DNA from 3 places in the Bradyrhizobium sp. B025 genome. Region 2 is predicted to be linked to each of the others. Evidence: predicted binding sites of a transcription regulator. Region 2 holds the regulator's gene; each other region holds the start of a gene.
The links. Region 2 encodes LexA, which represses DNA repair genes until DNA is damaged. Its sites were predicted from a motif close to TGTTCNNNNTGTGTTCNG; they were not measured.

Region 1 (4,693 bases), 3.4 Mb from region 2:
AGATAGGCGACGAAGATCACGGTGCCGATGGCGCTGGTGAAATTCTCAGCTGTGATGGCGAAGGCGAGCGCCCATTGGCTGGTGCCGACGAAGGCCAGCCAGGAGAAGGAGAGGTTGGCGAGCGCCTGCACCACGCCGCCGATCCACAAGCACGTCGCCAGCGGGTAGCGTCGGGCAAGGAAGCCGCCGGCAAAGCCGCCGATCAGCGTCGCCGCAAGGCCGACGCCCTTCACGATCGCCGCATAGTCGTTGCGGGAGAAGCCGAGGTCGATCACGAACGGCGCCGTCATGGTGCCGGAGAAGGCGTCGGTGAACTTGAACAGCACGACGAAGGCAAGCGCGGCGAGCGCGTCCTTGCGCGCCAGGAATTCCGAGAACGCGCCGATCGCCGCGTGCAGCACGCGCGCGAACGCCGTATCGGCCTGCGTTGCGGCTTCCGCCCGCACCGACTGCTCGGGCTCGGTCGCGGCCAGCGCGGTGATCGTGCCGATCAGCACCATCGCCGCCATCACCACATAGCCCCACATCCAGGCTGATGTGCGCGAAATGCCGGTGCTCTCGAAACCGGAGACGATGAACAGCGCGCCCGCGGTCGAGACCAGCATGCCGATGCGATAGGCCGCGACATAGGATGCCATGCCGGCGGCCTGCTCGCTCTCCGGCAGGCTCTCGACGCGGAAGGCGTCGACCACGATGTCCTGCGTCGAGGACGTCGTCGCCACCAGCAACGCGCCGAGCGCGACGTAGAACGGCGAGCGCGCGGGATCGGTCAGCGCCAGCAGCAGGATGGCGATGATCAGCAGCAGCTGCGAGAACAGCAGCCAGCCGCGGCGCCGTCCGAACGCGCGCGTGAACAGCGGCACATGCAGCGCGTCCACCAGCGGCGCCCACAAAAATTTCAGCGTGTAGGGCGTGCCGACCAGCGCAAACAGCCCGATGGTTCCGAGATCGACCCCGGCCTCGCGCATCCACACCAGCAGCGTCGAGCCCGACAGCGCCAGCGGCAGGCCGGACGAGAAGCCGAGAAACAGCACGATCAGCACGCGCGGTTGCAGGTACACGGCAAGGCTGTCGCGCCAGGAGGCGGCGGGGGCATCAGCGCTGGTTTGGACGGTTCCGGAGGTCGCGTCGGGTGCGGTCATGGGGAGGTGTTAGCAGATTCTGGGGGAAAAGACTCTCGCGGTAGCCGTGAGGCGGGAGAGCCTTCAACATCCTCGACGTCATCGTCCGCGAAGGCGGACGATCCAGTACTCACGGGCGTTTCGGCTCAACAACGACTGTCACGGCGTACTGGATGCCCCGCCTTCGCGGGGCATGACAGTGTGCTAAAAAATCTACTCCCCCGCCTGGAGCTTCCTCGGGAACAACTCGGCCGCGCCCGTCGCCACCAGGTGCGGGCCCTCCGCGGGCGTATCGGCCTTGCTGAAATCCAGCTCCTCGATCCGTCCGGCGCGCTTCTCGATCTTGTCGGCGGAGATCAGCACCTGGCGGACGTCCTCGTTCACGTCGGCAAAATGCTTCTGGAGCTTCAGCACGCGGTCGCGCAGGCGGCCGAGATCGTCGCCGAGCTTGATGACCTCGGTGCGGATCTGGTCGGCGGCATCGCGCATGCGCGCGTCCTTCATGATCTGCTGCATCACCTGGATCGCCAGCATCAGCAGCGAGGGCGACACCAGCACGACGCGGGCGCGATAGGCCTTCTGGATCACGTCGTCGAAGCCGTCATGGATCTCGGCGTAGACCGATTCCGACGGCACGAACATCAGCGCCATCTCCTGGGTCTCGCCGGTGACGAGATATTTTTCCGCGATGTCGCTGACATGCTTCATCACGTCGCCGCGCAGCCGCTGCGTGGCGATGCGCTTCTCCTCGTCGGTGCGGGCGTCGTGCAGCGCGGTCATCGCCTCGAGCGGAAACTTCGCGTCGATGCAGAGCGGGCGCTGGTCGGGCAGGAACACGACGCAGTCCGGCCGCTTGCCGGTCGAGAGCGTGAACTGGAACTCGTAGGCGCCCTTCGGCAAGCCGTCCTGGACGATCGCCTCCATCCGGGCCTGGCCGAAGGCGCCGCGCGACTGCTTGTTGGCGAGCACGTCGCGCAAGGTCGTCACCTGCGTGGTGAGGTCGGTGAGGTTCTTGTGCGCGTTGTCGATGATGCCGAGCCGCTCGTGCAGGGCGTGCAGGCTCTCCATGGTGTTGCGGGTCGAGTGCTCCATGGACTGGCCGACGCGATGGGTCACCGAATCCAGCCGCTCGTTGACCGCCCGTGCCATCTCGGCCTGGCGGCCGGCCAGCGCCTGGGTCATGGCATCGACCCGGCCCGAAGCCTCGCTCTGGGCGTGCAGCATCTGGCTGATGCGCTCCTCGAGCTCGTCGGCGCGGATCGCATTCGCCATCGCGAGTTCCGCCCCGCGCCGCCCCGAGCGTGCAATGACCACGGCGATCACAACCAGCAGGATGAGGACCAGGACGCCGAAGCCGATCAGCGCGTCGATCGTGCGCACCGGCCAGTCGCCAGCCACGAAAATGATCTCGTTCATGCCTGTCCTTCTAGCCGATTCGGCTGCCGGCACGAACGAATAGCGAACATTTATGGTAAATGCCCCGTTAATTTTTATGGTTAACGAAAGCTGAAGTTTTATGGTTAGCGGATCGTTAACGCGTTCCGGGCCTCATTGACCGCTTGTCGCGCCCGGCTTAAATCGCCCGCCATGGCCCTCAGAGAAATCATCATCCTGCCCGACAAGCAGCTGCGTCTGGTCTCCAAGCCGATCGAGAAGGTCACGACGGAGATCCGCAAGCTTGCCGACGACATGTTCGAGACCATGTACGACGCGCCCGGCATCGGGTTGGCGGCGATCCAGATCGCCCAGCCGCTGCGGCTGATCACCATGGACCTCGCCAAGCGCGACGAGAACGGCGAGACTAAGCCGGAGCCGCGCGTCTTCATCAATCCGGAAGTCATCGCCTCGTCCGAGGAATTGTCGGTCTACGAGGAAGGCTGCCTGTCGATCCCCGAATATTACGAGGAGGTCGAGCGGCCTGCGAAGGTGCGCGTGCGCTTCACCGATCTCGACGGCAAGGTGCACGAGGAGGACGCCGAAGGCCTCTACGCCACCTGCATCCAGCACGAGATCGACCACCTCAACGGCGTCCTGTTCGTCGACTATCTGTCGAAGCTGAAGCGCGACCGCGTGCTGAAGAAGTTCGAGAAAGCCGCCAAGCGCGCGGAGTGAGGTTCTCCGTCATTCCGGGGCGATGCACAGCATCGAACTATGGTGCGCAATTGCGCACCTGAGAATCTCGAGATTCCGGGTTCGGCTCTTCGAGCCGCCCCGGAATGACAGTAATTGGATCACGTTCCTCGCAGGTTTTTCCGATGCCCCTTCGCCTGATCTTCATGGGCACGCCCGATTTCTCCGTGCCGACGCTGCTCGAGCTCGTCGCGCATGGCCATGAGATCGTCGCCGTCTATACCCGCGCGCCGAAGCCGGGCGGGCGGCGCGGCCTGCAATTGCAGCCGACCCCGGTCGAGGAAGCCGCGCGAAGACTCGGCGTTCCCGTGCTGACGCCGAAGACGCTGAAGACAGAGGAGGCGCTGGAAGAATTTCGCGCCTTTGACGCCGATGCCGCCGTCGTCGTCGCCTACGGCATGATCCTGCCGCAGGCCATCCTCGATGCGCCGAAGCTCGGCTGCTACAATCTGCACGCCTCGCTCTTGCCGCGCTGGCGCGGCGCCGCGCCGATCAACCGCGCGATTATGGCTGATGATGCGGAAAGCGGCGTGATGGTGATGAAGATGGATGTCGGCCTCGACACCGGCGATGTCGCCATGGCCGAGCGGCTGGCGATCACGGACACCATGACCGCGGCCGACCTGCACGATCGTCTCTCGCGCCTCGGCGCCGACCTGATGGTCCGCGCCATGGCCGCGCTCGACCGCGGGGGGCTCCAGCTCAAGAAGCAGAGCGAGGACGGCGTCACCTATGCGGCCAAGATCGACAAGGCTGAGGCGCGGATCGACTGGACCAAGCCCGCACGGGCGGTGCTGCGCCACATCCACGGCCTGTCGCCGTTCCCCGGCGCCTGGGCCGAGCTCGCAGGCGTCAGCGAGAACGCGCGCGTCAAAATCCTGCGCTGCGAGCTCGCCAAGGGCTCGGGCGCGCCGGGCGAGGTGCTCGACGACCGGCTCACCATCGCCTGCGGCGAGGGCGCGATCCGCATCATCGAGCTGCAGCGCGAAGGCAAGGCGCGGATGCAGGCCACGGACTTCTTGCGTGGTGTGCCGCTGAAGGCGGGCGCCAAATTCACCTGACACTGTCATACCCCGCGAAGGCGGGGTATCCAGTACGCCGAGGCTTCTCGGTCGAACGGATAGGCCGCGGCGTACTGGATCGCCCGGTCAAGCCGGGCGATGACGGCAGAATTGGAAACGATGCCCCGCTACAAGCTCACCATCGAATATGACGGCGCGCCGTTCTTCGGCTGGCAGGTGCAGGATACGCTGCCGTCGGTGCAGGGCGCACTGGAAGCGGCGGTGAAGGCGATGACCGGTGCGGATCTGCGGGTGCATGGCGCGGGTCGCACCGATGCCGGCGTGCATGCGCGCGGTCAGGTCGCGCATGTCGATATCGAGAAGCAGTTTCCGCCGGGCCGCTTTCGCGACGGGCTCAATGCGCATCTGCGGCCGCATCCG
Region 2 (4,693 bases):
CGCATCGACGCTCTGGCGGACGATTGCAGCCGCGCTGCGCTGGTGGTGACGGCGCGGCCGGCGCCAGCGGATTGTGTGGCGATGGTGGTCGACCGGCAGCGACTCGCGGCGCAAGGCGCGCTCGCGCTGACACGGCGCGGCGACGGCTTTGCGGTTCAGGCGGTGAAAGCGAGAGGCACCGATCGTCCGTGGTCGCCGGCGACCGCCGGCGAGGGCGATTTCAGCGCGAGCCTTGCGCCGCAGGCGGCGGCCCCCCGTAACCGGGACGCGACGCCGTCCGAGGCCGACCTGCAGGCCGAGGATTGAGCGGACGGGCTATAGGTACCAGGCCAGCACGGCTTCGAGCCCAGCGCTCCCGATTACCGGCAGGGCCACCATCTGGCTCAGTCCGATTGCGCGGGCCTCCGCGGCTGCGGCCGAGCCGTCGTGCCCGAGATCGTCGTTGAGCGCGGGCATGCCGGTGGCCCAGGCTCCGCCGATGCTGCCGTCGCCCCTGCCGATGGATTTGTCCGCATAGAGCGCGGCAAGGTCTGTCTGCGCGCTGCAATCGCCGGCGCGAAAGACCAGTGCCGAACGGGCCTCGTTCGGCACCCAGATCTCGAAGCGTCGCGCAATCGGCGTCGCCTGTGCGGACAGGAAAGTCAGCACCCAGGTCTGGTCGGTGCCGGTCCGATAGGGCACGCCGACGCCGAGATTGATCCCGACCTCGGCGGCGTCTTCCCAGCGCAGAAAACTCCTGGCGTTGTGCAGGTCCTTGATGATCAGCGGCAGGCCCGCTTTCCAGGTGCGTCCGGGCAGGCCGAAGCCGCGGGGAAACCTGGTGTGGCGGGAGTTGAATTCGAACATGTCGGCGGTGCCATAGTAGCCGTCGACGAGCCCCATCTCGTGGGAGCTATCGGGATCATTGTGCCAGAGCTCGATCGCGCCGACATGCGCCTCGTCGTCGCCGCAGAACAGCACCATGACGGCCTGCAAAAACTCGCCTGAAAACACCGGGACCGCCACGCCGCAGGTGAGGCCGGCCGCGAGCGCCTGGTCGGTCCGCTTGAAATAGGAGTTGGCGAATTTGGTGAGGATCACGGGATGGCCGCTGGCCCAGGCCTTGCCGGGAAGGCCCTCGTCGTATCCGAAGCGCAAGTCCTCGCTCACGGCCTTGAACGCGGACAGCCCTTCGCCGTAGAGGCCGCCGCCGAATTCCAGCCGCATGCGCGTCCGGTCCGGCACCCAGAGTTCAACGACGCGAATGAAGGTTTTCATCGAACGTGTCCGCCGCCTCAAGCCTTTGACAGCATCGGCGATCTGGCCGCGGAACGGACGTTCAAAATTCAGGCAGGGCCGCGCAAACTTCGTGCGATGGGCAGGTGCGAGCCTGATCTCGGCGGAAGATTCCGGAAGACGCAAATCATACCATCTCGCCGGCCACGGCCGGCGATGGCAATTTCAATCCCGGCCCCGACCTCTGCGCCGGGGGGAGGTACATCAGCCGATCGGCAGGCGTGTGATCGTCGGCCTGTCAGCGATGATCTCCGGCTTGTGTTCACGCTCGCCGGCCGGCTGGGTCACCGGCAATTGCAGCACGGTCGCGCGCTGGCCTTCGACGAGTTGCGTCACGAGTACGTATTTGCCGTCGGGGAATTCGATCGCGTCATGATGGCGATCGGGAATGTGCGGATCGATCTTGCCGAACTTGCCGACGCGGGAGTTGATGGTGCGCGTCCAGATCCAGCGATTGTCGTAGCGGACGTTGTCGGCGAAGGCGAGCTCCGTTCCCGGCAGCAGGCAGACCGCGACGGACATGTCGGCCTCGGAGGCGAAGCCGCGCGTCGAGGTGCCGCGGAAGGTGGTCGTGACGATCGTCTCGCCGACTTGTGCGGGACGCGTCGCGACGGCATGCAGGCTGTAGTCACACATCGGGTGCTCCTCATTCAGGGATAGCGACCCGCGCCTCCTTCGGAGGCACTGGCCTCTATCAGAGTGGAAGCATGTTAGCGTCTTCTCGGTTGTAGGCAAATCTGCGGCTTGGCTTCGCAGGCTGCCATCACAATATCTTTTTCAAATGCGTCAGGAACAAAAACCGCTTCCGTGCATTTGGCGTGCATCTTCGTCAGCGACCAGCAGGTGCCGACCAGCCCGAATATTGCCAGGCGGGTTGCGACGGCTGCGCGACGGCGTTGCGCAATTGCTCGCTCGCCGTCGTCGGCGTTGCCTTGCGGGCATGGTGCGACTGCGCGGCGAAGGCTTGCGATGCCGACGCGGATGCTGCGATCAGCGCCACCGTGACGGTGCTCAAAACGATCTTGCGCATTGATTGCCTCCTCGATCTCCAGGGCCACGAAGCGATGAGGGCTTCGTGCGGCGTCGCGAGGATGTAGCGCTAGAGAGGGGCCGGATAATCTGAGCAAAACCAGAAAGACTATCCAGCCGGAGCGGACAATCGTCCGCTCCAATCGTCAACGACGCGGGTCGCCAACCGGCGGGCCGCGCTTAGGTGATTGCTTGAGCATGATCTCCGCGCAAGCGCGTCCTGCGCTTGTCGCGAGGGAAAACCGCTGCGCACTTTGCGCTAACGCGGCTCTCCAGTCCGGATCATGCTCAGTACTTCCGGTACAGGCCGATCAGCTTGCCCTGAATCTTCACTCGGTTGGGCGGCAGGATGCGGACCTCATAGGCCGCATTGGCGGGCTCGAGCGCGATCGAGGCGCCGCGGCGGCGGAAGCGCTTCAGCGTCGCTTCCTCGTCGTCGATCAGCGCCACCACGATGTCGCCGGTGTCGGCGCTCTCATTGCGCTGGATCAGCGCCATGTCGCCGTCGAGGATGCCGGCTTCGACCATCGAGTCGCCGCGCACTTCGAGCGCGTAGTGCTCGCCCGAGCCGAGCATGTCGGGCGGTACGCTGATGGTGTGGCTGCGGGTCTGCAACGCTTCGATCGGCGTGCCGGCCGCGATGCGGCCCATCACCGGCACCGCGACGGGGCGTTCGCCCTCGTCCGCGCTGGAGCTCGCTCGCACCTTGCCGAGATTGCCCTCGATGACGCTCGGCGTGAAGCCACGGCGGTTGCCAGCGGCGGCCTGCAGCTCGGGCAGCTTGATCACCTCGATCGCGCGGGCCCGGTTGGGCAGGCGCCGGATGAAGCCGCGCTCCTCCAGTGCGGTGATCAGGCGATGGATGCCCGACTTCGAGCGCAGGTCGAGCGCGTCCTTCATCTCGTCGAAGGAGGGCGGCACACCGCTTTCCTTCAAACGCTCGCTGATGAATCGCAGAAGCTCGTATTGTTTGCGCGTTAACATCTCGACCAAATCCCCCGGTTGATGTCGTTCGATTCCGAGACGGTGAATTCAGCGGCGAGCCGCCAGATGCTCGAAACAAATCATGAACGGACACTATATGTTCGATATGTGTTCCGCAACTGCTTAATTTACCGTGAACGCGACAAAGTTCGCGGAACGCGCAGGACCAGTGCGTTCAGGCGGGCAGTCGCAGCACCTCGCAAGGCGCGCCTGCCTCGGCCTTCGGCGCGAACGGCGCGCGCACGAGAAGTGCCTGCGCCGCAGCGAGATTCGCAAGCAGCGAGGAATCCTGATGATTGACGGGAAGGGCGACAAGCATGCCGTCGTCGCGCCGCTCCAGGCGCGCACGAAGATAGTCCTCGCGCTGGTCATTGGCGCCGACATCGCGGCCGAGCACGGCGCGCTCGCGACGATGGTGAATCACGGCGCGGCCCGACAGGGCGCGAATCAACGGCACCATGAACAGGAAGCCGCACACATAGGACGACACGGGATTGCCGGGCAGGCCGATCACCCCCATCGCCCCTAGCCGGCCGTGCATCATCGGCTTGCCCGGCCGCATCGCGATCTTCCAGAACGCCATCGCAATGCCTTCGGCCTTCAGCGCCTGCTGGACCAGATCGTGGTCGCCGACCGAGGCGCCGCCGATCGTGATCAGGATGTCGGCGCCGCTCTCTCGGGCACGGCGGATGCCGGCTGTGGTGGCCTCCAGCGTATCGGCGGCAACGCCGAGGTCGATGGTATCTGCGCCCTCCTGGCGGGCGAGGGCGTGCAGGGCATAGCCGTTGGAATAGACGATCTGGCCGGGGCCCGGCGTGGTGCCCGGCATCACCAGCTCGTCGCCGGTGGCGAGGATCGCGACCTTCGGACGGCGGCGGATGGGCAGGTCTGGATGGTTCATCCCGGCGGCGAGCGCGAGGTCGCGCTCGGTGAGCCGGGTTCCCTTGCGAAGGAGCACGTCGCCCTCGCGGAAGTCGACGCCGGCGGGCCGGATGTGCCGACCGGCGATAGCGGCTTCCTTGATCGTGATGCGCTTGCCCTCGGCGACCGTATCCTCCTGGATCACGACCGCGTCCGCGCCGGCGGGAACGACGCCGCCGGTGAAGATTCGCACCGCTTCGCCGGCGCCGACCGCTCCCGCGAACGGCCGGCCCGCCGCGACCTCGCCGATCATGGTGAGCTGCGCGTCGACCCTGGCCGCATCGGCTGCGCGCACGGCGTAGCCGTCCATGGCCGACATCGCCTCGGGCGGCTGGGTACGCCGCGCCGCGACGTCGCGCGCGAGCACGCGGTGGTAGGCCTCGTCGAGGGGAATCATCTCTTCAGGCAGCGGCTCCGCGCCGGCCAGCACCGCGGCGAGCGCGTCAGAAACCGGCATCAAGGCCACGGCGAAACTCCTGCTCGG
Region 3 (4,693 bases), 2.8 Mb from region 2:
GTTCTTCTCGCTGCTCGACCAGACGCTGTCGGTGCAGCTCGGCCGCCAGATCGGGCGCTCGTTCTGGATCGACACGGTCGGCCGCTCCAACCTCGTCGAGATCCGCATCCAGCTCGACGACGCCGTGATGCGCGTGTTCGCGCAGCGCAGTGCCGCTTACGCTTCGAACTCGGAGATCTTCCTGTTCTGGATGGTCGGCACGTCCTCGATCCTCTTGATCGTCGCAGTGCTGTTCCTGCGCAACCAGATCAAGCCGATCCTGCGCCTTGCCGATGCCGCCGAAAGCTTCGGCAAGGGCCGCGAGGCGCCGAACTTCAGGCCGCGCGGCGCGCGCGAAGTGCGGCGCGCGGCGGTCGCCTTCCTCGAGATGAAATCGCGCATCGAGCGCACGATGGAGCAGCGCACCGCGATGCTGGCCGGCGTCAGCCACGACCTGCGCACCATCCTGACCCGTTTCAAGCTCGAGCTGGCGCTGATCGGCGACAGCCCGGAGCTCGAAGGCATGCGCAAGGACGTCGACGAGATGTCGATGATGCTGGAGGACTACCTTGCGTTTGCCCGTGGCGATTCCGGCGAGCAGTCGCAGCCGACCGACATGGCGCAGGCGCTCGAGGAGCTGCGCAGCGATGCCGAACGCCACGGCCACGCTGCAACCGTCGCATTCAACGGATTGCCGGTGGTGACGGTGAAGCCGGCCTCGTTCAAGCGCTGCCTCGCCAACCTCGTCACCAATGCGGCGCGCTACGGCAAGAGCATCGCCATCACCGGCCAGCGCGATCACCGTTATCTGACCGTCACGGTCGACGACGACGGCCCGGGCATCCCCGCGCATCTGCGCGAAGAGGTGTTCAAGCCGTTCCTGCGGCTGGACAACGCCCGCAACCAGGACGAAGGCGGCACGGGCCTTGGCCTCGCCATCGCCCGCGACATCGCCCGCTCGCATGGCGGCGACATCACGCTGGGCGATAGCCCGATGGGCGGATTAAGGGCGAGCGTGCGGATACCGGTGTAACTGCCGTAGCCCGGATTTCGCTACGCTCCATCCGGGCTACAATCTCGCCTACTTCGGCAGCAGCGCCTTCAGCTTGTCCATGTCGCGCACGTTCATCTTGAAGCCGCCGGGCATCACGATGTCGCCGGGCTTCTGGTCCGGCTTGCAGGCGCCGAGCCATTTCGCTTCGAGCGTCATGGTGGTGTCGCGCCCCGCGGCGCCGGCGGCGCCGCCTTGCGCGTGTGACGACGTCTTCACCGTGTAGGCCGAGTTGAAATCGCCGGTGATCTCGGCGTGCGAGGTGGTGCTGATGCCGGCGACGCTGCACTCGGAATCGCTGACATAACCGGTCGCGGTCTTCTTGATGTCCTGCTTGGCGCAGATCTGCTTGGCCATCGGGGAGACGTTGTTGTTCATCTCCTTGTCGACGGTCTCGTCGGTGCAGTGCTGCATGGTCATTTCCGGCATCTGCGAGCCGGTCCTGACCATCTTCAATTCCCACAGGCCGGCCTTGCGCACCGGCAGATCGTCGGCACTGGCGCCGCCTGCCGACACCACAAGGCAAAGGGCCGAGCCGAGCAAAGCAAGTTTGCGCGTCATGTGGGAAGCTCCCGGCTGAGAGATCGCTGCGTTACGAAAACGCCTCAGTACAGCGTGCGGATCGGCTGGTTGGCGGCGCCATAGGGCACCCAGCGGCAGGAGAACGAGATGTAGCCGCCCTCATAGGCCTGCACGCCGAGGAATTTGACGACCTTGCCGTACCGCGCGCAATGATCGACCGCGACCTGCCGCGCATCGACCTGATTGGCCATCGAATAGGCGATGATGCCGCCGGTGTCGTTGCCCTTGAACGGGGGCACAGGAAGGATATCGGCGCGCGCCGACTGGCCCGCCATCATACCCAGGGCAAGAAGGCCCGCGGCCGCAATGATTCGCATTCCCGTTACTCCAATTGGTTGGCGCCAGTTTACGGTGCCGGGACGGAAGTGAAAAGAACTGAAGCCCTGTCGGATGCGACGTTCTGGTCAACTCCTGGCCAAGTGTTGCCGCGCTGCACTTGACCTCACCCGCCCTTCGCGGCACCGTCCGACCTCCGCAGATCATCTGTCTGGATTGCCCATGCGCGCCTCGACCTCCCTGAAATCGCTCCGCTTTGCCGCCGTGCTCGGCCTCATGTTCGGGGCGCTGTCGCTCGGTGAGGCCAGGGCCGCCAATCCGCTGGAGCTGAATTTCTGGCTGAGCGGACCGCGCTATGACGGCAATGTCGCCGATTGCGACAAGGCGCTGCCGACGATCGCCACCCAGTTCTGGGAGAAGGAAAGCGCCTTCTGGAATTCCTCGTTGAAGATCACCGGCTTCTCCGCCGTACACGAGACCGCGTTCCGGCCCTGGCAGTCGGACAATATTCCGCGCCGTTATTGCACCGGCGAGGCCATGCTCAACGACGGCAAGGTGCGCAAGGTGCATTTCTCGATCATCGAGGATGGCGGCTTCGCCGGTTACGGCAATGGTGTCGAATGGTGCGTGGTCGGGCTCGACCGCAACTGGGCCTACAATCCGGCCTGCCGCGCCGCCAAGCAGTAATTCGACAGCCCTGATTCGGACCGAGCCAGCGGCCCGACACGGGCGCCGCCCGAATTTTGTTCTTGAAATGTTCTCATCGCCTGCTAGGCTCGATTGCACAGTCTAGTTGAGGGGCGTCGCCATGTTTCATTCCAGATTGCATTCGTTCTCCCGCCTGATGATCTCGCTGACCTTGGCCTTGACCTTTGCCCTGCCCCTTGCCGCCGGGCTGGTCTTGCCGGCGGGCGTCGCGAAAGCCCAGGACAGGCGGCAGAACGCGCCCGGCGAATTCGATTTCTATGTGCTGTCGCTCTCGTGGTCGCCCTCCTTCTGCGAGGAGGCGGCGGAGCGCGGCGGCCGCTCCCAGATCCAGTGCAGCGGCCGGCCCTATTCCTTCGTGGTGCACGGGCTGTGGCCGCAATATGAGAACGGCTTCCCGGAATATTGCCAGCGGCCGGCGCCGCGGCTGAACCGCAGCATCGTCTCCTCGATGCTCGACCTGATGCCGGCGCCGGGCCTGATCTTCAACGAGTGGGACAAGCACGGCACCTGCTCGGGGCTCGCCGACCGCAGCTATTTCGAGACGATCAGGAAAGCGCGCGCCGCCATCAAGATTCCGGCCGAATATCTCGAATTGTCGCAGGCCAAGACCGTGGCGCCTGCCGAGGTCGAGGAGGCCTTCATCAAGGCCAATCCGGGCCTCGGCAGCGCCGCCGTCTCGGTCACCTGCAACCGGACGCGGCTGTCCGAGGTCCGCATCTGCCTCAGCAAGGACCTGCAATTCCGCGCCTGCGAGGAGATGGACCGCCGCGCCTGCCGCCGCGACCAGGTGACGATGCCGCCGATCAGGGGTGGGTAGCTGCTAAATCAGCTCCGTCATTCCGGGGCACGCGAAGCGTGAACTATGGTGCGCAGTTCGGTGCTACGTACCGCCCCGGAATGACGGGAGTTACTTTCATCGCGCGATGTCGTAACTCTCCGCCATGAACTACCGTCACGCCTTTCATGCCGGCAACTTTGCCGATGTCATCAAGCACATCGTGCTGGCGCGCATCCTCACTTATTTGCAGGACAAGCCGGGGGCGTTCCGCGTCATCGACACCCATGCCGGCGCCGGCCTCTACGATCTCGAAAGCGACGAGGCGCGGCGCGGTGGCGAATGGCTAACCGGCATCGCGCGACTGATGCAGGCGCGCCTGTCGAACGAGACCGCGGCGCTGACAAAGCCTTATCTCGACATCGTCCGCGCCTTCAATCCGAAGGGCGAGCTCAAGGCCTATCCGGGTTCGCCGCTGATCGCGCGCGGCCTGCTCAGGCCGCAGGACCGCCTCGTCGCCTGCGAACTCGAGCCGAAGGCACGCAAGGCGCTGATCGACGTGCTGCGCCGCGACGAGCAGGCACGCGTGGTCGATCTCGACGGCTGGGTGGCACTGCCGGCCTTCGTGCCGCCGAAGGAGCGGCGCGGGCTCGTGCTGATCGACCCGCCGTTCGAGGCAAAGAACGAGTTCGAACGGCTGGGCGAAGCCTTCTCGGAGGCTTTCGCAAAATGGCCGACCGGTATCTATGTAATCTGGTATCCGGCCAAGAGCCGGCGCGCCACCGATGCGCTGGCACAGCTCGTGGCGCGGCTCGCAGCCGCAGCAAAGCCACCGGGCAAATGCCTGCGCCTCGAGTTCAGCGCCGCGCCGCAAGCCGACGGCGCGGCCCTCACCTCCGCCGGGCTGCTGATCGTCAATCCCCCTTACACGCTGCACGGCGAGCTCAAGACGATCCTGCCCGAACTCGAAATGCCGCTCGGCCAGGGCGGCGCTGCCAGATTCCGATTAGAGGTGCCGAGGCCGTAACACTCCGGCATTCTTGGGAAAAATATGCAGGAGCGGTAGTCAATCTGCAAAGAACCGTATTATGCTATTTCCGTGACTGGCTTTACGTTCCGCTTCCGCGAATGGTTGCGGCGGAGTGAAGGCCTAAGAAAGATCCGGCCGGACCGAAAGGTCCGCCCAAGGATGGCCAGCTCCCGGGCTCCGTACGGCCCGGTCATGTCGTGACGTGAGTCTGCGTCACGACGGAGGAGCAATGAGGGGGAGTTTCCCGATGGCCATGACGGGAACGGTCAAGTTCTTCAACGGCGAGCGCGGC

Region 1: ACE10W_RS37980 (DNA recombination protein RmuC) is a predicted target of LexA. The motif match lies at 2,569-2,586, and genes of this name have one in related genera.
Region 3: ACE10W_RS35060 (ribonuclease T2) is a predicted target of LexA. The motif match lies at 2,633-2,650, and genes of this name have one in related genera.

What each region holds. Positions count from the first base shown of each region.
Region 1 covers NZ_CP170150.1:8,036,757-8,041,449, reverse strand. The annotation lists gene ACE10W_RS37985 (MFS transporter) at 1-1,142, opposite strand, end outside; gene ACE10W_RS37980 (DNA recombination protein RmuC) at 1,335-2,537, opposite strand; gene def (peptide deformylase) at 2,709-3,233, shown strand; gene fmt (methionyl-tRNA formyltransferase) at 3,377-4,312, shown strand; gene truA (tRNA pseudouridine(38-40) synthase TruA) at 4,433-4,693, shown strand, end outside.
Region 2 covers NZ_CP170150.1:4,628,307-4,632,999, reverse strand. The annotation lists gene ACE10W_RS21435 (ComEC/Rec2 family competence protein) at 1-306, shown strand, start outside; gene ACE10W_RS21430 (GAF domain-containing protein) at 316-1,257, opposite strand; gene ACE10W_RS21425 (hypothetical protein) at 1,480-1,911, opposite strand; gene ACE10W_RS21420 (hypothetical protein) at 2,105-2,305, opposite strand; gene lexA (transcriptional repressor LexA) at 2,593-3,288, opposite strand; gene glp (gephyrin-like molybdotransferase Glp) at 3,464-4,675, opposite strand.
Region 3 covers NZ_CP170150.1:7,414,585-7,419,277, forward strand. The annotation lists gene ACE10W_RS35040 (ATP-binding protein) at 1-1,012, shown strand, start outside; gene ACE10W_RS35045 (DUF3617 family protein) at 1,061-1,591, opposite strand; gene ACE10W_RS35050 (hypothetical protein) at 1,636-1,929, opposite strand; gene ACE10W_RS35055 (hypothetical protein) at 2,111-2,575, shown strand; gene ACE10W_RS35060 (ribonuclease T2) at 2,697-3,413, shown strand; gene ACE10W_RS35065 (23S rRNA (adenine(2030)-N(6))-methyltransferase RlmJ) at 3,538-4,398, shown strand; gene ACE10W_RS35070 (cold-shock protein) at 4,649-4,693, shown strand, end outside.